Linked DNA regions of Runella sp. SP2. The protein of the gene in region 1 binds, or shares a complex with, the protein of each later gene. Links are inferred from orthologs where the notes say so. Each region holds a gene or a part of one and is shown on either strand. Other genes may lie near its edges.

The links.
Region 2: the proteins of groL (region 1) and metK are in contact, whole or in part, in a cryo-EM structure (PDB 8P4O), measured with the Escherichia coli proteins. The link is inferred for Runella sp. SP2 from one-to-one orthologs.

The regions. Positions count from the first base shown.
Region 1 is NZ_CP031030.1:1,366,462-1,377,269, reverse strand. The notes cover bases 625-3,511. They hold groL (chaperonin GroEL), read left to right. Parts: upstream 625-1,191; coding sequence 1,192-2,832; downstream 2,833-3,511. Other genes in these bases: lon (endopeptidase La), read left to right, coding at 3,184-3,511; groES (co-chaperone GroES), read left to right, coding at 798-1,076. In the rest of the region: DTQ70_RS05795 (hypothetical protein), read right to left, coding at 1-467; more of lon, read left to right, coding at 3,512-5,676; gliding motility protein GldC, read left to right, coding at 5,791-6,132; argC (N-acetyl-gamma-glutamyl-phosphate reductase), read left to right, coding at 6,165-7,142; DTQ70_RS05760 (OstA-like protein), read left to right, coding at 7,391-9,088; DTQ70_RS05755 (T9SS type A sorting domain-containing protein), read left to right, coding at 9,253-9,876; DTQ70_RS05750 (outer membrane protein assembly factor BamD), read left to right, coding at 9,962-10,808.
Region 2 is NZ_CP031030.1:650,743-667,939, forward strand. Bases 7,885-10,678 are described here. They hold metK (methionine adenosyltransferase), read right to left. Parts: upstream 10,030-10,678; coding sequence 8,740-10,029; downstream 7,885-8,739. Other genes in these bases: DTQ70_RS02605 (sterol desaturase family protein), read left to right, coding at 7,885-8,268; DTQ70_RS02610 (DUF3817 domain-containing protein), read left to right, coding at 8,358-8,654; dusB (tRNA dihydrouridine synthase DusB), read left to right, coding at 10,199-10,678. Outside these bases: DTQ70_RS02570 (HlyD family secretion protein), read right to left, coding at 1-64; DTQ70_RS02575 (peptidase domain-containing ABC transporter), read right to left, coding at 69-2,264; DTQ70_RS02580 (hypothetical protein), read left to right, coding at 2,467-3,138; DTQ70_RS02585 (S8 family serine peptidase), read left to right, coding at 3,273-4,940; DTQ70_RS02590 (DsbA family oxidoreductase), read left to right, coding at 4,954-5,652; DTQ70_RS02595 (MFS transporter), read left to right, coding at 5,652-6,770; DTQ70_RS02600 (DUF4833 domain-containing protein), read left to right, coding at 6,864-7,397; more of DTQ70_RS02605, read left to right, coding at 7,441-7,884; more of dusB, read left to right, coding at 10,679-11,194; DTQ70_RS02625 (carboxypeptidase regulatory-like domain-containing protein), read left to right, coding at 11,219-11,671; DTQ70_RS02630 (hypothetical protein), read right to left, coding at 11,737-12,465; DTQ70_RS02635 (PKD domain-containing protein), read right to left, coding at 13,077-16,769; DTQ70_RS02640 (DUF2891 domain-containing protein), read right to left, coding at 16,993-17,197. UniProt on the Escherichia coli protein: Catalyzes the formation of S-adenosylmethionine (AdoMet) from methionine and ATP.

The DNA.
Region 1 (10,808 bases):
TACTGAAAAATATCGGTTGCTTTCTGGGTTGTTCGGTAAATAAACAGGTACCCTTCTTTCAAATACAAGGGCATGATACCTACGGGGGTAAATACCAATTTCGAGGCAATGTCTTCGGATTGGTCTTGTCCGCGTGTCAGCGTTTTCTGAAAAAGTGGCAGAGAATACTCTAAAATGCTGTCAATTTCGGTCATTTCTTCACTCTGTGCCACTTGTTCGTACAAAAATTCCATTTTTTGTACATCTACCCCCACAATACGCTTTCGGAAAGAGGCTAAAAATTGCTTTTTTGACTGCCTCAACTGCGCAGAAAGTTTAAAATGTTTTTCAACCTCGGGCAAATACGGGTACAGTTTTTGCTCGTCAAACTGCGAATTAACTCCCTGTAAATAAGCCTTTAACACATATTTTTTATACTCAAAGTCTATCAATCCTTCGGTGAGCCAGTTATGATTCAATTTTCTCATGTCTTAAAACTTTCAGTGGTTGAAAACATTCGGAAACCTGTGCATATCAAGGGGAAAAATGGTCTTTACATCTTATCTACCACCTCTTCCTTCGACTGTCCCAAATTACAAAAAAAAGCAGCACAACCAAATAATATCAAAGTTTTTTTTGAAATCTCCCAATGATTATTTTGACAATGTCAGACTTTCCCAAGTCTTTACTACAAAAACTGAAAAAATGTCAGACTATAATTCAATTTTTGAGCTGGCATAGAAAATGAGTTAAAAAGAGACGACAAAACTTAGTACTAAGTTCCAATAGTTGTAAAACCATCAAAACCCCTGATAATCATGTCAGAAGTAAAAGTTAAACCATTAGCTGATCGCGTTCTAGTGCAAACTGCACCTGCTGAAGAAAAAACTGCATTTGGAATCATCATTCCAGACACTGCAAAAGAAAAACCACAACGTGGTACTGTAGTAGCAGTAGGTCCAGGTAAAAAAGACGAGCCCCTAACAGTAAAAGTAGGAGATACTATTTTGTATGGTAAGTACGCTGGTACCGAAATCACCGTTGAAGGCCAAGAGTACCTTATCATGCGCGAATCTGACATTTTCGCTATTATCTAAATCAATGCAAATGTGGCAATTTGATAATTCGGTAATTTGATAATGTATATCAGCCCAGTTTTCAGTTGCTCTATTTTCAAATTTCCAAATTCCATAATTTTCAAATTAAAAAACAATGGCAAAGAAAATATTCTTCGATACAGAAGCTCGTGACAAAATCAAAAAAGGTGTTGATACACTTGCTAACGCAGTAAAAGTAACGCTCGGACCTAAAGGCCGTAACGTTATCATTGACAAGAAATTCGGCTCACCTGCTATCACCAAAGACGGTGTAACAGTAGCGAAAGAAATCGAATTGAAAGATGCGATGGAAAACATGGGTGCTCAACTCGTGAAAGAAGTTGCTTCTAAAACTGCCGATGCTGCTGGGGATGGTACAACGACTGCGACTGTATTGGCGCAAGCGATTTATGCGATCGGTTCTAAAAACGTAGCCGCTGGTGCAAACCCAATGGATTTGAAGCGTGGTATCGATAAAGCTGTTTTGGCCGTAACTGCTAACCTTGCTTCTCAAGCCCAAACGGTAGGCGACGATTTCAGCAAAATTGCTCAAGTTGCTACTATCTCAGCTAACCATGACGAAGAAATCGGTAACATGATTGCTGACGCCATGAAAAAAGTAGGTACTGAAGGGGTAATCACAGTTGAAGAAGCTCGCGGTACTGAAACTGAAGTAAAAACAGTAGAAGGTATGCAGTTTGACCGTGGTTATTTGTCACCATATTTCGTGACAAACGCGGAAAAAATGGAAGCCGAATTGGAGAAACCTTTCATCTTGATTTCTGAGAAGAAAGTATCTTCAATGAAAGAATTGTTGCCTGTATTGGAAGGTGTTGCTCAAACTGGCCGTCCATTGTTGATCATCGCTGAAGACGTAGATGGCGAAGCGCTTGCAACATTGGTAGTAAACAAAATCCGTGGTGCCTTGAAAGTGTGTGCGGTAAAAGCGCCAGGTTTTGGCGACCGTCGTAAAGCCATGTTGGAAGACATCGCAATCTTGACTGGCGGTACAGTTATCGCCGAAGAGCGTGGTTTCAAATTGGAAAACGCTGACCTTTCTTACCTAGGTCACTGCGAGAAAATCATCATTGACAAAGACAACTCAACGATTGTGAACGGTTCGGGTGACCAAGAGCAAATCAAAGCCCGTGTTAACCAAATTAAATCACAAATCGAAAATACAACTTCTGACTACGATCGCGAAAAATTGCAAGAGCGTTTGGCGAAATTGTCAGGTGGCGTAGCTATCCTTTACATTGGTGCTGCTACGGAAGTTGAAATGAAAGAGAAAAAAGACCGCGTAGATGACGCCCTTCACGCAACTCGCGCTGCGGTTGAAGAAGGTATCGTAACTGGTGGTGGTGTTGCACTTATCCGTGCCATCTCTGCATTGGATGATATTCAAGCTTCAAACGATGATGAAAACACAGGTATCAACATCATTCGTCAAGCGTTGGAGTCTCCACTTCGTACCATCGTTGCCAACGCAGGTGGCGAAGGTTCGGTAGTTATCAACCGCATCAAAGATGAAAAAGGCGGTTTTGGTTACAACGCCAAAAACGACACTTACGAAGATCTTTTCGCAGCAGGTATCATCGACCCTAAGAAAGTAACTCGTTTGGCACTTGAAAACGCTGCGTCTATCGCAGGTTTGTTGTTGACAACTGAGTGTATGATTGCTGACGAACCAGAAGAAAGCGCTGGCGCAGGTGCAGGTGCTCACGGTCACGGTGGTGGCATGGGCGGCATGATGTAATCAAGAGCTTCCTCATAGTAGCATACAACGAAAGCCCTCGGACTTCCGGGGGCTTTTATTTCGACCAATATTTACCTACAGTTAATCGTTAATTGTATTGGTTAAAGTTAACAGGTTGTTACTTACGCCAGAAAACATTTTAAGTAGTTTTATACAGAAAATACTCAGTATTCGTACTTGCTTAAGTAGTTAGAATAACAAAATTTTTCCCTTTACACCAATACATTTTCATTAGTTTCCGTCTAACAAACAATTGATTTCATTTCTCCTGCCCTTAGCATAGCTAAAAAATCGTTAAAATTTTGTTATTTTAAGTTTTTAAATAAGCACTGTCAAAATGACAGCCCAATCATGAAAATTGACCCAAACGAACTATATACTCGACTCATGTTGGCGGAATCAGACATTGATAACCTCGAAATACTTCCCCTTGGAGGTCCTGAAGGCGACGATGAGCCGATTGAAATGCCCGATGAACTAGCCATTCTTCCCCTTAGGAATACCGTTTTGTTCCCTGGCATGGTCATCCCTGTGACAGTCGGACGCCAGAAATCCATTCGTTTGGTTAAAAAGGCGTACAAAGGCGACCGAATTATTGGGGTCATTGCCCAAAAAAATCAGGATAAAGCCGAACCTACCAGTACAGATTTGTACGACATTGGGACGATGGGCTACATCATCAAAATGATTACCCTTCCCGACGGTAACACCACAATTATTTTACAAGGACGCCAACGTTTTAGGGTTAGTGATTACGTTCGCGAAGAGCCTTATATGATTGCTAAAGTATCTCCCATCGAAGATTACTTTCCCAATCAAAACAAAAAAGAGTCAAAAGCACTCATTCAGTCGCTGCGTGACTCCGCACACAGAATTCTTCGTCTCAATCCAGATATTCCTCAAGAAGCGCGTATCGCTTTGGATAACATAGAAAGTCCAACGTTTTTGACCCATTTCTTATCGTCAAATCTCAATGCCGAAGTAGCCGAAAAACAAGACTTGCTTGAAAAAGCTACCATCGCTGAACAAGCCGTCAAGTTGCTTGAGCTGATGATGCGTGAGATTCAAATGCTCGAACTCAAACGCGACATTCAGTCGAAGGCCAGTTCGGACATTGACCAACAACAGCGCGACTATTTCTTGCGTCAGCAAATCAAGGTATTGCAAGATGAGCTAGGCATGGAAACCCCCGAACGCGAATTGGAAGACATTCGTTTTCGCGCCTCAAAGAAAAAATGGCCAGAAAGTGCCAAAAAACATTTTGACAAAGAGGCACAAAAGCTCCAGCGTATCAACCCAATGGCACCTGATTACCCCGTGACACTCAACTACCTCGAATTGATGGTTGATTTGCCATGGGGGGAATATACAAAAGACAATTTTGACTTAAAGAGAGCACAAAAAATCCTTGATGCTGACCACTTTGGACTAGAAAAGGTCAAAGAGCGTATCATTGAATACCTTGCCGTTCTCAAACTTAAAAATAGCCTCAAAGCTCCTATTTTGTGTTTGTATGGCCCTCCAGGGGTAGGAAAAACGTCGTTAGGAAAATCAGTAGCCAAAGCCCTCGGACGTAAGTACATCCGTATGGCATTGGGTGGTTTGCACGACGAAGCCGAAATCCGCGGACACCGTAAAACATACATCGGGGCGATGCCAGGCAAAATCATCCAAAACATCAAAAAATCGGGTTCTTCCAATCCTGTTTTTATCTTGGATGAAATAGACAAAGTAAGCTCTAATTTCCGTGGCGACCCTGCATCTGCCCTGCTTGAAGTGCTCGACCCCGAACAAAACAACGCCTTCAATGACAATTACCTAGAGGTAGAATACGATTTGTCGCGGGTAATGTTTGTTGCAACCGCCAACTCATTGGAAAGTATTCATCCCGCCCTACGCGACCGCATGGAAATCATTGAGTTGACGGGCTATACGGTGGAAGAAAAATTGCAGATTGCAAAAAAATACCTTGTTCCAAAACAACGCAAAGACCACGGTTTAGACAACAAGTCTTTTTCAGTTGACGACAAGGCATTGGTGAAAGTAATCGAAAACTATACGCGCGAATCGGGAGTACGTAACCTCGAACAAAAAATTGGTACGCTCGTTCGTAAGATTGCCAAGTCGATTGCGCTTGAAGAAGAATATCCGAAAACAATCAAGGCCGAGCACATTGAAAAATGGTTAGGTGCCGAAATCTTTGACAAAGATTCTTACCAAGGCAATGACACGGCAGGTATCGTAACGGGCTTGGCATGGACGTCGGTTGGGGGTGAAATCTTGTTTATCGAATCAAGTTTGAGCCGTGGAAAAGGAGGATTAACCCTTTCTGGACAGCTCGGGGATGTTATGAAAGAATCGGCCATTACAGCGCTTTCGTACCTCAAAGCCCACTCGGACGACTTGGCCATCGACTACCGTATTTTCCATAATTACGATCTTCACATCCACATTCCTGCGGGAGCGGTGCCAAAGGATGGCCCTTCGGCGGGTATCACGATGCTGACGTCGATAGCCTCAATTTTCACCCAACGTCGCATCAAGCCACATTTAGCTATGACGGGCGAAATCACCCTTCGTGGCAAAGTATTGCCCGTTGGAGGCATCAAAGAAAAAATATTGGCCGCTGGCCGCGCGGGCATCAAAGACATTATTATGTGTTCAAAAAACCGCAAAGATGTCGAAGAAATAAATGCTAGTTACATCAAAAACCTGACGTTTCATTACGTGGACACAGTTCAAGATGTGTTAGCGATTGCTTTGTTGCCCGAGAAAGTTAAAAATCCAATGCAGTTTATTTTGCCCGAAGAAAAAAAGGAAAGTACCTCCTTATCGGTCAATTAAAGGAATCTAAATGAACGTTTTTGCGTTCCCAAAGGTGTTGATAGGCAACTATCAACACCTTTTCTTTACCAATTTTACGTAATTTTACGCCCCCAAAATAAGATCATCCTCCGCATGTCACAAAAAGAAATCAAGTTTACCATCGAACAAGACGCTGAAAGAATCCCAGAAAAAATTTATTGGGAAGCAACCGACAATCCAAATGAAGGTCTCGAAGAAACCAAAGCCATTGCAGTAGGTGTGTGGGATCAATTCCACAAAGGCACGTTGTTCATTCCTCTTTGGACCAAAGAAATGGAAGTGTTTGAAATGAAACGCTTTTGTATCGAAATGCTTGGCTGTGTAGCTGATACATTGCGTAATGCCACTGGTGATGAAATCATGGCTGCCCAAATCGACGAAGTAGGCTTGACCCTTACCAAACGTCTCCAAAAGGAAATGCAAGCAGCGAAGTAATGTTCGATGAAGTTCAAACTCACCATCCACCAATGATACAAATAGGAATCGTCGGGGCGGCAGGCTATACAGGCGGCGAACTGCTCCGTATTTTAGTCAATCATCCCCACGCAGACATCCGCTGGGCACATTCTAAAAGTCAAGCAGGCAAACCCGTTTATGCGACCCATACCGATTTATTGGGTGACACTGAATTGGCTTTTTCGGGAGAAGACATTGCCAGTTTGCTTCCATTAGAGGGGTTAGATGTCATCTTTCTTTGTTCGGGGCATAACGAATCGAAGAAGTTTTTAGCAGAATATTCAGTTCCAGAAACTGTCAAAATCATTGACCTCAGTACTGATTTCCGCGACCAGTCCAATGGCTTTATCTATGGTTTGCCTGAGCTTCAGCGGGAACAAATCAAGACGGCGACCAAAATCGCTAACCCAGGTTGTTTTGCAACAAGTATCGAACTTGCTTTACTTCCACTGGCAGCGGCGGGGCTTCTTACGAACGACATCCACGTAAGCGCCATCACGGGTTCTACAGGCGCTGGACAGTCGTTGAGTGCTACCACCCACTTCTCGTGGCGTAACAACAACATTTCGATTTACAAAGCCTTTACGCACCAACACCTCAAAGAAATCAAAATGAGTTTGGCGAGTTTGCAAGAAGGTTTTAACAAAGAAGTTAATTTTATTCCTTACCGTGGCGATTTTACCCGTGGTATCATGGCCAATGTTTACACACATTTTACAGGCACATTAGAGGAAGCCGTTGCTCTTTATCAATCGTTTTACGCATCTCATCCGTTTACCCACGTAACGACCCAAGACATTGATTTGAAGCAAGTTGTAAACACCAACAAGTGTTTGATTCAATTACAAAAACACGGCAATAACCTACTGATAACGAGCGAAATAGATAACCTTACCAAAGGAGCTTCGGGACAAGCTGTTCAGAACATGAACCTTCTCTTTGGCCTTTCCGAAGACGCAGGTTTACGATTGAAAGCTCCTTCGTTTTAATCATCAGATTAAGAGTTTTCGAAGCCAACAGTCGAAGTACAGAACAGACTGTTGGCTTTCTTGTTTTCGTTAATGTATGTTAAGAATGGAAAGCCAAACCGTTTTTAGTTAATTTTGCACGTTCTCTAATTCAGTACATTAAACTGACCAGTTTTTCGCAGCCCATGATTTTTTCAAATAATCGTTTATTTCATTGCAACCCTAAAGGGCTTTTGTGCGTATTACGAATAAAATACCTCATAGTTCTCATGGGTTTACTTTTTACCTTACAAACCAACGCCCAACGCCCAACCCCAACGGTTGCAGGCGAAGAGAAGGTATTTTTATTAGGTGCCGATAGCATTACCATTAGTAAACTTCTTGACGGGAGCGAAATCCGACGGGTAACTGGCAAAGTAACTTTCCAGCACAAGGGGGCCATCATGCACTGTAATTTGGCCATCCATAATGTGTTATCAAATGCACTTGAAGCCTACGGTAATGTAAAAATTGTACAAGGCGACACCGTAACAGTCACAGGCGATACCTTGTTTTACTATGGCAATAGCCGTTTGGCAAAAGTTTCGGGAAAAACAGTAACGCTTAAAGACCAAAAACGTACCCTTACCTCCAATCGAATTGAATATGACATGGCAAGCGGCATTGCGTTTTATCCCAACCGTGGAAAAACAGTAGATGCCGAAAATACGTTAACAAGTAAGCAGGGGTATTACGACACCAGAACAAAAATCTCGACCTATTACCGAGACGTGAAGTTGGTCAACAAAAAATATACCCTTACCACTGATACACTTGTTTATAACTCGCTAACAAAAATTGCAGACTTTAGAAGTTTGACAAAAGTTGTGAGCAAAGACGGAACAGTTGTCGCTAAAAATGGTTCTTATAACACAGAGACAGGCGCGTCGATTTTCCGAACAAGAACAACCATAGACAACCCCGATTACACCCTTACTGGCGACTCATTGACGTTTGATAACCTTAACAAGCGGGGATTTGCCAAAGGCAAAGTAGAGTTAGTAGCCAAAAACGACGAAACTATTTTGAACGGGGATTTTGGGCAATACGATGGAAAACTTGGTAAGTCGAAGGTCTGGGGACACGCCCTCACGCGCACCATTATCTCCAAAGATACCTTGTTTATGCACGCCGATACGCTATATTCCGTTGAAATTAAGTCTGACTCGCTTACCCAAAAATCAAAGCGGCAGAACCTGAGACAAAAAAACGTTGAAAGTGATTCGACAGATGAACAAAAACCTCGGCAATTGATTGGCTATAAAAATGTTTTGTTGTACAAAAAAGACTTACAAAGCAAGTGTGACTCTTTGATTTATAATTCATTAGACTCAAATATAACCTTTTTAAAGAAGCCGATAATCTGGTCTAAGCAATACCAGATGGAAGCCGACTCCATCATTGCGCAACTGGTAAATCAGAAGCTGAGAACGATGTATTTGAAGGCAAAATCGTTTGTCATTGCTCGGGATACATTGCTCAATTTTAACCAAGTTAAAGGCAGACGAATTACGGCTTCTTTTGATGACAGTACTCGATTACAAAAAGTTTTTGTAGAGGGCAACGGGGAAAGTGTCTATTTTGTAGCCGACGACGCCATGAAGCCCATGGGGATGAACCGCGTAGAGTGCGCCAAAATGACCCTTAATTTCAAACAAAATCAAGTAAAGCGAATACAATTTGTTGGACAGCCCGAAGGGCGGTTTATTCCACCACAAAACATAAAAGGTGACGAAAAGCAACTAGAAGGCTTTAGCTGGAGAGACAAAGAAAAACCAACAAAAGAAGAAATTTTTTCTAGGGCTAACTTTAAACCTAACCCGCCCACGGTTGTCAAAGCGATAGAAAAAGCCCCCGAAAAACCCAAGGCAACAGTCAACAAAGGGGGGGTAAAACCGAAAGTAAAAACAAAGTCAAAAAAACTTTAGAAAAGAGTGAAACTTTTTTACGTTTTTTCGTCGTATATATTGTACAACCGCAAAATAATTTTTAACAACATTTTAAGTTCCATTTTTTGATTTTCAATTAATTTCAATATATTTTTGTCCAACCATTAGAGCCGACACTATGCTCATTTCGTCCAAGATCAGCTATGAAGAAAACTATACTTACATATACATTGCTCACTTGCTTCAGTTTACTGACGCTTGGTAATGTATTCGCCCAAACCGATGCCAATCGAAATAAAAGTCGATTGAACATTGGTAAAAAGCCCGCAGAAAGTACTGCGGCAAGTTTAACGAAGATTCCAAGTTCGCTCGATAGAAGTATCAAATTACGCCCAAGTGCGGCTATTAATGCCTATTATCGCTCGGTAATGCTTAATACACCCGCAGCAACTGGCAGCGCAACTGTTAATAAAAACCGTACAACCAAGGAGTCTGCAAGCTTTATCGCTACCGATTCTCGCCCTTCACTTGATGAAACGAAATCGGAAGACTTGCTCTTTTTGAGTGACAAAATCCGTGTTTTAAATGCGTATCCTAATCCTGCCAATGATTACACTGAAATTGATTATCAAATTTCTGGTACGGTAGGAACAGCAAAAATCACCCTTTTTAACGTGATTGGTAACAGTGTGGCAGAGTACGAATTGGACAAAAACGACCGTCAGCTTCGTATCTCAACCCGCGAAATGCCAACGGGTGTTTATTTTTACCGCTTACTTCTCGAAGGTAAAGCAACTGCAACAAAAAAATTATTGATTCGTCATTAGTATCGAATTCTATACAAAAGCATACTTTTATAGCTTTATATTTCGTTGGGAGATATAAAGCTATTTTTGTATTTTTGTGCCCGCTATGCGTAAGACCCTATTCGGATATACACTGCTCTTCTTAACTACCCTCGTTTTGGGTTCGTGCAGTAAGTTTTCAAAACTTCAAAAAGAAGGAACCCTCGAACAAAAATACGAGGCCGCTCTCCAATATTATAAAAAGGCGGACTATTATCATGCTGGTCTTCTTTTTGAAGAAATCACTCCCCTTCTCAATGGGAAAGATGCTAGACAAGCTGAACTTGCTCAGTTTTACAATGCCTATTGTAATTTTAAGCAGGCTAATTATAACATGTCTCAGTTTTTGTTCAAAAACTTTTATGAGACATTCCAACGAAGCGAATATGCCCAAGAATCGTTGTACATGCACGCTTACTCGCTGTACAAAGATTCTCCTAATTTCAACTTAGACCAAACCAGTACTTTAACGGCGATTGCGGCCCTTCAGGATTTTATTAATACTTACCCTGAAAGTGCTTTTCGCGAAGAATGTACAGGGCTTATCTTAGAGCTTCGTGACAAGTTGGAGAAAAAAGCCTACGAAAAAGCCAAGCTTTACTATCAAACAAGTGAAGCCAATATCGCTAACTTCCGTTCGGCAGTTGTAACCATCAACAATTACCAAAAAGAATTTCCAGATTCTAAATACAACGAGGAGCTTTCTTACCTGCGGGTTGATGCTCAGTACAAACTTGCCAAATTGAGTTTTGCTGAAAAACAAAAAGAACGCTACCAAGATGTAAACAAATATTACCTTGCTTTCCTTGATAAGTATCCCAAAAGTAAGTTTGTACGTCAAGCAGAACGCTTTTACGAAAGTACCCAAAAAGAATTAGCGACAATTTTAGACGCAGAAAAAGCAGCCAAAGAAG
Region 2 (17,197 bases), 720 kb from region 1 along the record:
GAAGTGAGTTGACTTCGTTTTCGATGGCGGGTACATTGACCCGCTGTTTTGATATATTGAGCATGGTCTTAGTTTTCGAGCGTTGCAACGTGCTTTAATACAGTTTTATAGGGGCCTTCGGCAAGTATTTGGCCTTCTTCCAAGACCACAACACGGTCACAGGCACCCATGAATGCAGGGTCATTGGAAAGCACTACGAGCGTCCACTCATGAGAAGGGTCAGTCAAAAACTCAATGATTCGGATGCGTTCGCTGCGTTCTATTTGCCGAAGGGCATCGGTATATAAGAGCAATTTAGGCTGAGTGAGCAAACAACGTGCAAGGGCTATTTTGGTGACAAAACTCAGCGAGAAATGGCGCCCTCCCGAAATAATGGAGGTAGCAAGGCCATCGGGTAATTGGGCAATTTCTTCAGTAAGGTGTAATTTGTCTAAGGCATCTTTGACGCGTTCCAACGTAATTCCTGCCCGCCCCATGGTCAGATTTTCGAGAATAGTGCCGTCGAAAATTTCTTGGTTGGGAAAGTTCATACTCAGGTAGTTCCTAAGGGTGGTGATGTCTAAGTCGTGCATAGAAATCCCGTTGTAAATAAGGCTACCTTCATACTCAGTGAGTACCCCCGAAAGCAATTTTAGAAGGGTATGTTTTCCTGAACCGTTTTGCCCCGTCAAACAAACCCGCTCACCAGGTTGAACGTCCATCGAAATTCCTTTGATGGCAGGATGAGAAGCATCGGGATAAGTATAGCTTAAATTACGCGTTTTAAGCTCAAGTCCTTTGGGGAACTGAGTGGCTGAAAAACGAAAACCGCCTTCTTTTTCTAACGTTAAGTCCGAAACGTACCCCAATTTATCGACGGCAGTAAGAAGGTCAAAAACCACATCAATACTTAGAAGTAATTTTTCAACGGCCGCCGTCAACAAGACAATCACGATTTCGGAGGCTACGAACTGCCCCAGCGAAATTTGGCGGTTGACAAGCAGGTAGGTGCCCAAAATCAATAACCCACCGATGACAAGAACTTTAAATGCCAACGAATAGTAATAAAACCCTTTTAAGATTTTGAAGTGTTTGTTACGGTAGGTGAGGTAATTGGTCACGAGTCCGTCCATGCGTTGAATGGGGAGGTGGGTCGAACCTGCCGTTTTAAACGAAAATAAGGTACTGGCCATTCCTTCAAGCCAAGCTACTACCCGATATTTATATTTTGATTCTTTAATGCTCGTTTCCATTCCCTTACGGCCATTGATGCGAATGATGGCCAAGAAAATAAGAATGACAAACAAACTAAATGCAATAAAGAAAGGGTGGTAAAACGAAAGCAAAAGCAACCCAAAAATGATTTGTAATAAAGCAGCAGTGAGCTCAATCAAAAACTTTGGAAGCGATTTTTGGATGGTCAGGACGTCAAAGAAACGGTTCATAAGCTCCGTAGGATTGTCCTGGCGAAGGGCTTCGTATTTCAACCGCGGCACACGATAGGTGAACTCAAAAGCAGCTTTGGCAAAAATTCGCATTTGGAGGGTTTCGACCAAAGCTACTTGGATGATTTGCATAATACCACTTCCGATAAGCCCTAAAACGACCAAGCCCATCAGTACATAAACGGAGCTAAACACCGAACCACTCGAAACCAAGCTAAAAATGGCTTGTACGCCTAATGGCAACACAAGGCTGATAAGCCCCACGACGACGGCATAAAAATAGATGTAACCAATGTCCTTGCGTTCGTTGCGCAGCAGACGCATTAATCGCTGAACGGGACTGAGAATTTCGTTTTCGGTTTGACTTAGGGTGCTGTCGTCGCTCACCAAAGGTTGCATCGGAAATGCCGTAATGTACAGCACTTGTCCGTTTTTGGTACTATCCGATTGGTTTTCAAATACCAAAGGCGATAAGACTTCAGAGGAGCTGTGATGAGGACGATTTTCGATGATGGGGCTCCACTGAACGTTAGCACCTTGGAAGTCTTTACCGACGATGACAGGGGTGAGTCCGAGATTGTGCTTTTCAAAATAAAGTACGGGATGGGTAGCCGATTCAATAAATGGAACAAATTGATTCTTTGGTAAGCAATTAACGACCAACGTAAGGTTGTTGTGCCGCGCGCTTCGGTGAAGATCTTCAATAAACCGATGGATGTCGGTTCCTGAATATGAAGACGTTTGCTCGACTTGATCGTAAGTCGTTCGGTGGGTTACAACGGGTTGCCCAGTCGAAATGGCAAGTTGTTCTACAATTTGCCTTATATACTGCGAATTCATGCGGTTTCTTGGATGGGTTGATAGTTGAAAAAGCAATAGACCGTTATATTTGTTCCAATATTAATTAATTCTAACTCAATTCTAATATAGGTCTATTTTGGCAAACAAAGACGAAAATAGGACAATGAGGCATGTACATTTTGCTTTTCGTATGACCATTTTGTTAAGAAATTGTTCTTTACTAAACTGGACTTTGGTAGGCATGGTTTTGACTTTTGGGATAAATTCTTGTACCTCTCCCTGCGACGATTGCGGAACTACGTTGAAAGGTAGTGAATTTTTCCCAATGGAGGTAGGGCGATTTGTGGAATATGACGTAAACGAAGTAGAAGTAGCCCTTGGGCGCCCAGCAGTGGTTCGGGCGTTTCAATGGAAAGAACAAGTGGCAGAAAGTTATCTTGACCCTGCGGGAGAGAAAGTGTATCGCATTGCTCGTTTTCGTCGAACACTGGAAGGCCAGTCGTGGACGCCAGATTCTACGTTTACGGTACGGTTAAAAATTGATTATGCAGTCCGCAACGAAAGTGGTCGAGAGTACGTAAAAATGGTATTTCCTCCTTCCGAAAAACGTTCGTGGAATGGGAATATTTACAACAATTTGGGGGAAGATGAGTATGTACTAAAAGACGTAAATAAAGCGTTGAAAATAGCAGGAACTGCCTTTGACCGAACGGTAACCGTGGTTCAGCAAAACGACTCGACGCTGGTGAATCAAGATAAACGGATAGAAACATACGCAGTAGGAGTGGGGTTGATTTATCGGGAACGAATTAATGTGCAATTTTGCTCATCCACGCCTTCCTGCATTGGCAAGGCACAAATAGATTTTGGAACACGGCAGTTCGTTCGTTTTAAACGTGCAGGCGTAGAGTAGGTGGGAGGGTTGCTGATGTGGTGAGGGTTGCTGATGTGTGGTGAGGGTTGCTCACAACCCGACGAGAGAGTGTTGAATTTGGATTTCTAAGTGGTATTTACTAGAAAAAATAAATATATAAAAAACATATACAAATGATTGACAATCAGAAGGGTAAATGGATTTTTGTGGCCGTGTTTACTTGGCTTTTTATGTGGGGTGGGATGGGGCAGGCGCAGACCGCCAAGTACTTGGTTTTATTAAAAGACAAAACAGGTACGCCCTTTACGACTGACAAGCCCACGGCCTATCTGAGTCAGCGCTCGGTAGATCGTCGTTCGCGGCAAGGGATTGCGTTGACGTCGAGAGATTTGCCTGTCAATCCTAGTTATGTATCTCAAATTCGCCAAACGGGTGCCAAGGTTTGGTACACTTCCCGTTGGTTGAATGCTGTATTGGTTGAAGCAACCTCAGCCCAACTGACGGCAATTCGAGCGTTGTCGTCGGTGAAAGAGATTGAGTTTAACCGTGCCCTTCGTACGGCTCGTTTGTCGGCCGAAAAACAAACCAATGCCACGCAGCAAAAATTTGGAATGGATGCTTTCAACTACGGAGCTTCGCTTAGCCAAATCCAAATGTTGGGTGTCGATGCCATGCACGACCAAGGCTACAATGGCAAAGGAATGCTGGTGGCGATTTTGGATGCAGGTTTTTTAAACTCCAATACCAACCCTGCTTTGAGTGCGTTGTTTACCGAAAAACGCGTAGTTACTACCTACGATTTTGTCAAAAATGAAACTAGCGTTTACGAAGACCATTCGCACGGAAACAACGTGTTTAGCATCATGGCAAGCTTTAAAGAAAATAGTTTGATTGGCCCAGCTTACGGAGCTTCTTATGCGTTGCTAAGAACCGAAGATGACAATAGTGAATCACGTTTGGAGGAAGCCAATTGGCTGATTGCTGCCGAATATGCCGACAGTTTGGGCGTCGATGTCATCAACACTTCATTGGGGTATAATCAGTTTGATAACGAAGCCGATGACTATACCTATGCCGACATGAACGGTAAAACGACGCTCATTACACGGGCCGCCGATTGGGCAGCAGCAACAGGCATGATAGTGGTTGCCTCGGCGGGAAACGAAGGGGCGAGTGCGTGGAAATACATTTCAGCTCCTGCCGATGCTGACTCAGTATTGGCAGTGGGTGCGGTCGGCAGCACCAAAGCGTTGGCGTCTTTTAGTTCCATTGGCCCTTCAGCCGACGGGCGGGTTAAGCCTGATGTTTGTGCCCAAGGGGCTTTAACAGTACTTTCAAATCAAGCAGGTACGGTAACGGCGGGCAATGGAACGTCATATTCGGCTCCGTTGATTGCGGGCTTGGTGACGGCTTTTTGGCAATCGCAACCGCAACTCACGGCCATGCAAGTCATTGATTGTATTCGCCGAGCAGGAGATCGTTTTGCCAGCCCAACCCCTCAATTTGGCTACGGCATTCCCACTTTTGCGGCGGCAACGGAGGTAGCACGGGCCAAATATCTGCCCATGGGGGTGGGTGGAAATAAGCCAACGGAAGCCATTGTATTTCCAAATCCATTGGAGAATGCCAATGCGTTACAGATTCAATGGGGAGCAGAATTTACGGGGAAAAAAGTGGAAGTTGCACTAACAGACGTGGCGGGAAGAGTGTGGTTACAGCAGTCGGTCATGGCCAACGAACCATCAAGTAAACTAACCCTACCGATGGCAATGCCTCAAGGGACTTATGTATTAAAAATGAACGATAACGAACGCGTGCGGGTTTTGAAAGTAATCAAATAAGAAAAAAGTTTACATGAAACCACACATTAAAATCGACATTGTTTCGGACGTTGTTTGTCCGTGGTGCTACATCGGAAAGCGCCGTTTGGAAAAAGCCGTTGACCAACTCAAAGACGATTATACGTTTGAAATCAGCTATTTGCCTTTTCAGCTTTCGCCCGATACGCCCCTGGAAGGAGAAAATATGAAGGAACGGCTTTCGGCCAAATTTGGCGGAGAAGAGCGTTTTTATGAATTGACCAACCAAGTGTCGAACGTGGCGGCGGGAGAAGGACTAGAGTTTGATTTGTTGAACCAATCAATTTCACCCAACACGCACGGTTTGCACCGTTTGGTTTGGTTTGCCCAGCAAAAAGGCAAACAATTGGCGCTGGTAGAGGCATTTTTTAAAGCTTATTTTGAAGACCGTGTTAATCTTGCCAATGTCGAAAATGTAGTAGCAGTGGCGCAATCGGTAGGATTAGATGCGGAAGAGGTTCGTCAGTTTATTGCCTCTGATAAAGGAGCAGAAGAAGTGGACCAACTTCTTTATCAAAACCGTTTGATGGGCGTGAGCGGCGTGCCGTATTATATCATCAACGACAAATACGCGGTGTCGGGTGCGCAGCCAACGGACTTGTTTTTGCAGGCATTGCCAGATATTGCGGTAAAAGCCCCCATTCAAGCCCCGACGCAAGGAGAAGCGTGTGACCTCGAAACGGGTGTATGCTAATGCCGCCTTTTCGCATTATTTCGTTTGCGTTGTTGCTAGTTACGTTGGCCGTCAATATCTCGATGCCACTTTTTCGGGTATATGCGGCTGAAGCGGGTTTAAGCAACGGCCAAACGGCCTTGGTCTTGGCAGCGTACATCACAGGTATGCTGCCTTGTTACGTTTTTTTAGGAGGTATTTCCGACCGAATTGGACGTAAACCTGTGCTGATTGTCAGCGTTTTTTGTTCATTTTTAGCTACCCTCGTCATTACTCTTTTTCCCAATGTCACGGCTTTGGTTTTTGCTCGGATGTTACAAGGAATTGCCCTGGCGTTGAGTATGGGAACTGGTACCGCTTATTTAACAGAAGTGTTGTACCCTGACAAAAATGCCCCAACCAAAGCCGCTAATTTGGCTTCACTTTCTACGGCAATTGGTTTCAGCGGAGGTGCACTTGCCACAACTCTGTATTTACTTGTTGATTTTCAGCTTGTTCCGCCTACCTATTATTTGCTTTTGGGTACTACTTTTATTGGGCTTATCCTTCTTATTACGTTGCCCAACCCCAAACCGATTGGTGGAAATATCCTTCGACTCCCGTATTTTCCCAAAGGCTCTTTCCCCGTCAACATGGCTATTGCGATTTGCTGGGCGGCAACGGGCACGGTCATTGCCATTATCCCAACGCAACTGGCAAAATTTAACCTGACGCCTTACGCGGGTTTTTGCTTGGTATTAATCAATTGGACGGGCGCTTTCTTGCAACCTTTTATTCGCAAAAACGACCCTAAACAATCCGTTCGCATTGGTTATGTGCTGGTGCCATTGGGCTTTGGACTGGTGGTGTTGGGTAGTCATTTGGGGCAATTGTGGGTAATTTTGAGCGGGACAACACTCATTGGCTTGGCGGCTTACGGCTTTTCGTATGTGGGAGGGCTGGCATTGATTGCCAACTACGGCGGAGTTCAACGGGCAAGGGCCGTGTCAGGCTATATGTTTATGGGGTACATCGGCTTCGGAATTCCAGCCATTTTTCTTGGCTACTTGTCTGACCACGTTGGAATTGTCAATGCCTTATTAGTGTTTGAAGTGGTGATTAGTGCTTTGACGGTTTATTTACTTCGTATTTTTCGGTAAAAGATTATTTGAAAAAATAGTGGAAGAAATAGGGGGAAGGTGATTTTGAGTTGTCATCACTTCAAAGGTCTTAAAAACAACCTCTATACAGCTATGAAATTTTTAAGTATGCTTCTGGTAACAGGAGCGTTGGGTACTTTTTGTGCCGATGAAACGCCTTCAAAACTCCATTTTCCCGAGCCTCCGCGCACATCAAACCATTTGTTCTACATCCAACGGAGCAACAACACCAATACCGTCATGTACGAAGCGAATGTCGGTTCTGACAAAAAATTAGACCATGAAAGCCCAATGAACGTATATTGGATACGGTACGCCGAACGCGGGCAGCGCGAAGACCTCTCGACGCTTCAATGGCGGTTGGCGTATGGCTACAAACACCATTCAACTCCTAGTGCTAACACCTACGAAATTTCCTTGAATGCGTTAAAAAAACGTCAAATTTGGGTGACGTACCAAGAGAATAAACCCGTGGCTATGACCCACATCAATGGCCGTAAAGTGCTGTTACAGAAAGTGTTTGTGCAGTTAGCTAACAATGCGTTTATTCCAAAAGTAAAGTACGTAGAGCTTTTTGGGGTCGAAAACGACAACCGTACCAAAGCGTATGAACGTATTGATATTTAGTGATTTCTTGTTTGATATTCCTCATTTTTAATTTGACATTCTAATGCTTTTTTTATTGCAGTTTGAACAAGACGTGCAGCCGCTATTGCTGTATGCTGCCCCCGTTATTTTTATTTTTGTAGCCCTCGAATACTGGTTCTTACGCCACGACCCGCACCATCATTACGACGCTGACGATTTGAAAGCGTCGGTCGGAATTGGGGTGGGTGCTTTGGTCATCAATGGATTATTGAAAGCGCTTACGGTCGGTTTGATTTTGTTTTGTTATGAACTTGTGCCGTGGCGCATCCCGAATACGTGGTGGGCGTGGGTGTTGGCGTATTTGGGCATTGATTTCTGTAACTATTTTGCCCATTACATTGCGCACAAACAACGGATTTGGTGGGCGACCCACGTAACGCACCATTCGTCGGAACACCTAAATTTGTCCACTTCGTTTCGAAATTCGTGGACGCAGCACATAAAAATCATTTTTTTTCTGCCCGTTTGGCTATCAGGCATCCACCCCGTAATTACGTTTATGTGTTACCAAATCAACTTGCTGTATCAGTTCTGGATTCATACGGAGGTCATTACCAAATTGCCTCGCTGGTTTGAGTATATTTTTGTCACGCCGTCGCACCATCGGGTGCACCACGGTAAAAATGATGCCTACCTCGACAAAAATTTTGGGACAACATTTATTATTTGGGATCGATTGTTTGGCACGTTTCAAGAAGAAACCGAACGGCCTATTTATGGATTAACGAAACCCGTTACTTCCAATAATGTCGTTTATCTCAATTTTCACGAGTGGCGAGACATTATTAGGGATGTTCGGAAGGCCAAAAGCTGGCGAGAAGTAACGGGTATTTTGTTTGGGCCGCCCTAATATTTTGGTATATAAAAGCAATTTAAAGCCTCAAATCGTCTTTCTTTGTAAATTCATTGGTGCGTTTTTCAACCAAAATTTCAAAAAAGATGGATTTATTAAAAACTCAAATAGGGCGTTTGCGGGTCATTGGTTTTATAGAGGGCGTTTCGTTTTTGCTTATCTTGTTCATAACCATGCCATTAAAGTATTATGCCGAGATGCCAGGCCCCAATAAAGTGATTGGCATGGTACACGGATTGCTGTTTGTGCTGTACGTATTGGCGGTAGTACAGAGTAAAATTGAGTACAACTGGCCCCTAAAAAAAACGGCTTTGGCCTTGCTTGCCTCTATTGTTCCTTTTGGTACTTTTTGGGCCGACGCGAAATTGTTTCGTCAGGTATAATATTTATGATAACAAAAGCCCCCGTTCACCTAAGAACGGGGGCTTTGATATGTCTTTCGGTTGTGAGCAACCGAAAGCACCTAGCTTACAAACCAAAAGCAGCTTTTACGGCGTCAACGTAGTCGAGTTTTTCCCAAGTGAAAAGTTCTACTTCTACTTCGGCCACTTGACCAGCGTTTTTGAATACTTTCGTTACTACTTGCGACTCGCGACCCATGTGGCCATAAGCGGCTGTTTCTGAGTAAATTGGATTGCGTAGTTTGAGGCGTTGCTCAATCGCATAAGGGCGCATATCGAATACGCTTTCTACGATTTTAGCAATTTCTCCGTCGTTCAATTTTTTGCCATTTTCGCCTTTTACTTTCGATGTTCCGTACGTGTTGATATACAAACCGCAAGGTTTAGCTACCCCGATAGCGTATGAAATTTGAACCAATACTTCGTCGCAAACGCCTGCTGCTACCAAGTTTTTGGCAATATGACGCGTTGCATAAGCGGCCGAACGGTCCACTTTTGAAGGATCTTTACCAGAGAAAGCACCACCACCGTGGGCGCCTTTACCACCGTACGTATCAACGATGATTTTACGACCTGTCAAACCAGTGTCACCGTGAGGACCACCGATTACGAACTTACCCGTTGGGTTGATGTGGTACGTGATTTGGTCGTTGAACAATTTGCGCAATGAAGGCTTTAACTTGGCTTTCACGCGTGGAATTACGTAGGTAATGATGTCTTTGCGAATTTGTGCCAACATGGTTTCGTCATCGCCAAAGTCATCGTGCTGCGTTGACACTACGATGGTGTCAATGCGAATAGGCTTGTTGGTGTCAGAGTATTCGATGGTTACCTGCGACTTTGCATCAGGACGAAGGTACTTGATGCGCTTGTTTTCGCGACGGATAGCGGCAAGTTCTTCCAAAATTTTGTGCGACAAGTCTAACGCCAAAGGCATAAAGTTGTCGGTTTCGCGCGTAGCGTAGCCAAACATCATCCCTTGGTCACCTGCACCTTGGGCATTTGCCTTACTTTCAAAATCATCTGCTGCTTGACGGTCAACGCCTTGGTTGATGTCGGCTGATTGTTCGTGAATGGCTGAAAGAACACCACAAGAGTGTGCTTCAAACATGTACTCAGCTTTGGTATAGCCGATTTTGGCGATTACTTCACGTGCAATTTGCTGCACATCGAGGTATGTTTTGCTGTTTACCTCACCTGCCAGAACTACTTGGCCAGTGGTAACGAGCGTTTCACAGGCTACTTTTGACGTAGGGTCAAACGCCATGAAGTGGTCAATAAGGGCGTCCGAAATTTGGTCGGCGACTTTGTCGGGGTGGCCTTCCGATACCGATTCTGAAGTGAATAAATAAGGCATTCTTCTATTGTATGATTTACGAAGTATGAATTACGATTTGTGTGTCGTTGAATTTTAGAGAGCAAAAATAGGTTATTTTCAGAGATAAAGAAAAAAGAACGAACTTTGTGTCCCCGCAAGATAGTGTTTTTGGGGATTAATTATTTTACGTACTAATTTTTGGTTAGCAATGGTAAAAATTGAAAATATAGAATTAGGCGACTTTCCATTGTTGTTGGCGCCGATGGAAGATGTCTCAGACCCGCCGTTTCGGGCGGTGTGTAAAGAAGGTGGTGCTGACTTGATGTACACCGAGTTTGTCTCGTCGGAAGGTTTGATTCGCGATGCGGCTAAAAGTGTGCAAAAGCTAGATATTTTTGAATACGAGCGCCCCATCGGGATTCAGCTTTTTGGGAGCGACATCGAAACCATGGGTGAATGTACCAAAATCGCGACCAAAGCGGGTCCCGATTTGATTGACATTAACTACGGATGCCCTGTTAAACAAGTGGCTTGTCGCGGAGCAGGTGCGGCGTTGTTGCAGGATATTCCTAAAATGGTCAAAATGACCGAAGCAGTGGTGAAAGCTACCCACTTGCCCGTGACGGTTAAAACCCGTTTGGGCTGGGACGAATCCACCAAAAACATTGAGGACGTAGCCGAACGCTTGCAAGACATTGGCATCAAAGCACTGACTGTGCACGGGCGCACGCGCGTTCAGATGTACAAAGGGGATGCCGATTGGACGCTCATTGGTAAAATCAAGGATAATCCACGCATCAAAATTCCAATTTTTGGCAACGGTGACATTGACAGCCCCGAAAAAGCAATCGAATACCGTGACCGCTTTGGTGTAGATGGCATCATGATTGGGCGTGCGAGTATCGGTTATCCTTGGATTTTTAACGAAATCAAACATTTCATCAAAACGGGTGAGCACTTGGCGCCACCTACTACTGCCGAACGCGTACGCGTGTGCAGAAAACACCTCGATTTTTCGATTAAATGGAAAGGTGAACGTACGGGGATTTTGGAAATGCGCCGCCACTACGCTACTTATTTTAAAGGTTTGAACAATTTTAAACCCTACCGAATGCGTTTAGTGGAAACCCTCGACTACGCTCATATTCTGGAGATTTTGGATGAAGTAACCGACATCTACGCCCTAGAAAAAGTGGAAGCGTAAGGGATTCATAAAACCTTTTGAACTATGCGCACTCACTGGTTAAGTAGTTGCCTTTTGTTGTTGATAGCAACATTGGCAGTGGCTCAAAAAAACACCCAAGGTATTTCGGGACAAGTACTTTGGAAGGCTGGAAATTTTATGCCTACTATCGGTACCAAAGCGTCCGTTCCCAAAGCAGTACCCGTGGTGAGAGAGGTGTATATTTATGCTTTGACGAATGATAAACAGGTAGAGGCGGGTGAAGATGCGGGTTTTTATCAAAAAGTGAATTCAAAACTCGTCAGAAAAGTAAAAACTGATAAAAAGGGGCGTTTTTCAGTGACGCTGCCAGTGGGTTATTATTCAGTGTTTACTAAAGAAGAAAAAGGGCTTTATGCCAATCTATTTGACGATGCCATGAATATTAATCCAATTCAAGTTCAAAAACGTCGTTGGACAAAAGTGGAAATGATAATTGATTATCAAGCTGTTTATTAAAAGAACCTCCCGAAAGTTTTGAACATTGTTGTACGCTTTAAAGTTAGGTACGCTCAAACAGACATTTAGTTTGATTGGTTTTTTTGTTTTGAAAATACGGTCATATTTTTGATTCTATCATCAGTAAGACAGTTATCGGCAATATTTTTGATAATTTGAGTGGAGTTCGAGATTTGCCACTTCAAGGTATCTGGCTTGAATTTAAGTTGGACAAATTGGTGAGCAAATTCTTTTCCTACCCTAATCGTTTGTCCGAAATGCGTAATTTGTCCTACTGATGATACTTTTCGAGTGTAGATTTTTTTTGCAATAAATTCATGAACTCTCTTTGAATCAAAGTCTTTACTTGAAAATACGCGTTGTTTAGTAATTAACTCAGGGAAAGCCATCGCCCTGGTTTTTCCCTCCAGCCGAGTTACTGGATACAGCTGTCGTTGAATATGAATTTGGGCATCTAGCTTGGCTTGTAATTCTTGTAAACAACGGCAAGCTTGCACTTCTGCCCAGCGTTGAGTGGTATCTTGCATTTTCTCAACGCGATTATTCATCTGTGGACAATAAGGTTTATTCCAAGTCAAATCAATATCGTGAGCGATAAGCCACAGCGCTAAAGGCGGAGTAGGTGCCCCAGCAGGACTTCCGAATGGCTCGCCATTATCTACTCTAAAACAACCTGCTTTTCCCCATTTGTTGAAAACCTCAATAAGTTTTTGCCGTATTTGGTCAATGGGCACTTGATTGATTCGGGCATAGGGGGAAAACGGGTGCTTCCAGACAAGCTCCACTTTTTTCATCCACAATGGTCAAATAACAAGCTGATTGACCATTTTCTAAGCTTAATCGTTCTTTGGCATCTACCTGCCAGATGTTATGAACCTGTGTTGATTGCCCAATTTTGGGTTCTAATTTTTAGGAACGTGGTTTGCTCATATGAGCTGACAAAAACCAACGTTGAATCGTGCGTACATGAACCACCTGAGAGCAACCATAGCGATTGACCAGGTGCATATGAATCAAGGGGCTTCCCCAATTTGGATGTAAACGTTTTAGCCAAAGAGCTCCTCGATAAATCACATCGGATCTACTGGGCGGCTTTTTGCCACAGTTCTCATATGCTGTTCGTAAATTTGATTGGGGAGTTTTTTGGTGTTTATGCCATAAGTTTCGCAGGGTAGCATAGGGAACACCTAAGTGTTCACTAATATATTTTAGTGTTTTACCTGAGGCTTTTAACTCCAGTAATGACTGCCGTATCGCTGTATTGGTCGCTTGTCCCATCGGTTGTTGCTTGTATGAGCGTATATCAAAAAACAAAAGTACTTAACTTCTTGCCGCTATAAATACTTAACTTTAAGACGTACAGCAACCTCCCGAAAGTTCAAAACTTTCGGGAGGTTCTTTATTTCTACTCCCTAACTACCTTCACTGAAGATTCTACCTTACCGTTTCGCTTATACGATAAGATATACGTACCAGCGGGAAGCTCTTGGGTTGATACTTCTATTTCATTTGCGTTGCTAGTAAGTGACACTGATTTGACCAACTTGCCTTGAATGGTATGAAGTTCGAGCTGAGTTTTATCGGCCAAACTTCTTGATTTGAGCAAGTTATCCAACTTCACTTTCATTACATTTTCAAATGGATTGGGCATTACTTTTAGCAATGATGGTTCCAATTCTTTTTCTTCTTCCAGGGCAGGAGTTACCTCAACGGCGGCTTCTCGTGCAGCAGCATTAGAAGGTTCTGACAAGAGGTTGGCAGGTAGCATTTGGGCACAATTTCCAGCAGTTCCCATTCCTGGCGTTACCGTGATGGTGCGACAAGCTTTGGCTACGCACTCACAAGGGCCATTTCCGTTGTCAGCATAAACAGTTAAGCAAACGTTGTAAGTACCAGCACTGAGGTAAGTGTGTGAGAAAGTAGCACTGTTTGACCAGTTGCCATCACCAAAATCCCAATGGTAGGCGGATATAGGGTATGTACTGGCACTTCCTGTTGAGTTAAACAATACTTGTAAGCCCGTAGCTGCATAACTGATACATGGTGTGACGGTGCATACACATTTTGCTACCACAATTTGGTACGTAAGTGTTTGCTTTCCACAGCCATTGTCGTAGGTGAGTATAACCGTATAAGTGCCTGGATTAGTATAAGCATGGCTTGGATTAAGGGCCGTAGAGGTGAATCCATCGCCAAAGTTCCAAAGTACATTCTGAACGGGACAATCGCTTGTTACCAAGCGCAACGTTACAGGCAATCCTAAACAGGCTGTTTTGGGAACGGTAATGGCAGGAGTACAGCAACATTTTTTCGACTCGGTTTTGATACATGTAGTACCATTGGCAAACGTAATATTGTAAGTAATAACTACATTGCCGCTCGAGGTAGCTTTGAAACACGCATCAACGGTCGTGGAATCGCAAGTACCCGTTGGAGTAAAGGTATAGGTGGACGTTCCTACGTAGCTGGTTGGTGCGGGGTTGCAGGTCCATGCCAAGTTCGTAAACGTGCCGTTGGTCAAAGTAACTTTGACTTGTTTTACGGGACACGCGACTTTCAATTTGCTACAACACAATTTGTCGGTCGGAACAATTTGGGTTTTTTCACAGCAATTTACTGCCGCCGCGTCAATGGAAACACAGGCCAAGTTAGACTCACATGGGGTGAGGTTTACGTCGGTATTGGCGTTGTTGATGTACATCAAGGCAGCCGCTGTTGCGGCAAAGGTATTGCAGGCTTTTTGGGCGTTTTGGGCCGAGGCGCTTACCAAAGCCCTGAAGTCGTATTGCTGCGTAGCGGTTGGCATAAAACTACTGCCAAAATTCGCTTTTACATTGCGAGCACTAACCGCTGAGGCTGTCCAAGTGGTGGTGTTACATCCCCCAGGCGAATACGATAGGTCAGGAAGGCAAATGTTGACCGAATTGGCATAAGTGGAGGAAGCACTCAATGGCGTTGCACCCACAAAATTTTGGTGCAAAACATCAAACTGACTACCACGGCTTACCGCTCGGTTGAGCATCAAATAATCCGTCGTTACGTTGTCGCGGGGGAGCATGTCAAAAAACAACAAATTTTTGAGGGCAGCTCCTGTTTTGGTCAATCCCAAGCGATATATAACGTTTGTATTTGGATTGGTAACTGCGGAAGTAGCGAAGGTTGCTCCGTTGTCTTTGCTTAATTTTTTATCCAACGTAAAGCCAAAAACCGCGTTTGTTGTGAGATATTCGGTATTGGAAGTAGCTAGCACTGCTGACAAGTTGGAATGAACTCTAAAGAAGTTAGGAATAACACCAACGGCAGCATTGTTGAGGACTTTTACGTCAAATTCGATGAAGTAAAAAGGGACGCCCGCCGTGCCGTATTGGCCGCAGTTGGGGTAATAGACATTGGCGCAGCTAGTACCGATGGTTGGGATGTTCCAACGCAGGTTATTTCCTGCGTGAGCGGTAGAAACGCCCGTCCAGGCAGTAGTTCCAATAGGAATGCCCGAGCCTGCCGTACATACTGGACTGTAATTGCTTGATATATAGTAGGTTTCGTTTCCGACGTACTGCAAATTTGCATTTAACAAATCATTGATGTAAGCGCCCGATAGTACGGCTGTGCCGATGTTTTGAACCCGTAAACGATACCGCAACACTTGCCCTTGATTATAAGTCGTTTGCTTGTTACAAATTTCTTTGAAAGCACAAACGTTGGTTGTTGGTGGATAAATCGCGATGGTATTACAAGAAGTACGAACCGTCGTAGGATTAGGCATGGGATACCTCAAGCTCGCACAGTTCATAATACTGCTTGAAGCTAGGGAGTTAATGGTAAAGTTGATGCGGTACGAAACGCAAGCCCCCACGGCTAAAGTACCATTGTTTTGAAAATAAATGGCGGGGTTAGTCCCTAGCGTGGCAGTGTAAGTTTGTGTCGAAGTGGCATTGACCAAAACGTTAGCAGAATTAACATTGACAGTGACAGGGTTAGCCGCAGTTCCTGTTACCTGAATGCTCGTGACCGTAATGCCCGTCGGGATGTTGTCATACACATTGAAGCTGGAGAGTGGAGAGGTACCATTGTTGCAGACGACGATGTTGTAATAGCCTGCGCAGCCACGAGCATTGCCCGATACATAAGAATATTTGCTAATTTGTCCAGAGGTAACGGGAGCCGATTTGGTAACGCAAATTTGGAGTGAATCGGCGTGTTTACCGCAATTGGGAGAGGTGGGTTTGCCCAAATCACCCGTTAAAACTGCTTTATTGGTGCGACTGGTGTTGACGGCAAAACCAGGATAATAGATTTTAATTTTAGCCTGCCGCTGGAAATAGTTTTGGGTAGCGTCAAGCGTTCCTAAGCCTGTCCAAGTGATATTGGTGCCCGAAGCAGTGATAGTGCCCGTAGCGGGAGCAATGGGGGCGCCGCTAACAAATACCGCACCCGCGGGCATTCGATCCACGATGGAGGCATTTTCCAAATTGAGAAAACCGTACAATCCCGTGTTTTTATAAACCGAGACAATGTATTCAACGGTGTCGCTCAACGTCGCCCATTGGCACGTACCACCCGTGTAAGCTAGGCCGCTGGGTACTTTATAGACTTTCCACGGGTCGGTGGCTTGGGCGGTGGTACTTACGTAGCCTGTACAAAGATCAGCACCTGTGGAGGTTCGTAAGCAAGCGCGGTTGCGGGCGGTTTCTCCGTTACAAGTTGTTCCAGCGGGAAACTTCACGTTGATTTGAAAAGACCCCGAGCAAGTTGACGTCGTCGAGGGTATCTGATAAGAAACTTGGGTACCTCCCACAACGGTTGTTTGAGATACGCTTGGCGTACCACATACGGCCGTTGCAATGACGTTGTCAACCACCAATGGGCTAGGCACTACATCCGTGATGGTCGTAGCGGGTGAGCCAGCAGGGATGGTATAAAAGATTGTGTACGTAAACCCAACTCCAGTTGGGATGGTCGAATTACTAACCACTTTTTTCAAAAAATAACCACCAAGGTTGGCTTCTTGAGAGGTGGTTGAATTTTGGGCAATTGCACCTATGGATAGGCACCAAAATAGCAAAATCCTCCACCAATGTGTAGTAAATGGTTGTTTCATAGGGTAAGTAAGAAGTGTAAGAAATAGAAAAAATTAATGCGTTTTTAACGCGAGTGTTGAAGCATATCAACAGAGAAATAGAAGCAAAAATAATGCCGTTTCCTGCGAGAGTGTAGGAAAAATGCACATCTAAAAAGGAATACTATTGTTTTGAAAACATGCTCATTAATTGAGTGTTAATGAGCATGTTAATGAAAGTGTTATCAAAAATTGTGCCACATTTTTATTGCAATGCATACAATGCAAAGGAAGCCAGCCAGTGCTCGCCGCCGTAGCCACCATTGGTGATTTGGGGTAGGGTGGTATTGATAAAATGTTGAGAAGCTTTGAGCATATTTGCCCGACGGGAGTCGGTTTTAGGAAGGGCTCCGACAATGCCTTTCAAACACCAAGCCCTACTCAACGAAAGTCCATCTAAATGAACAATC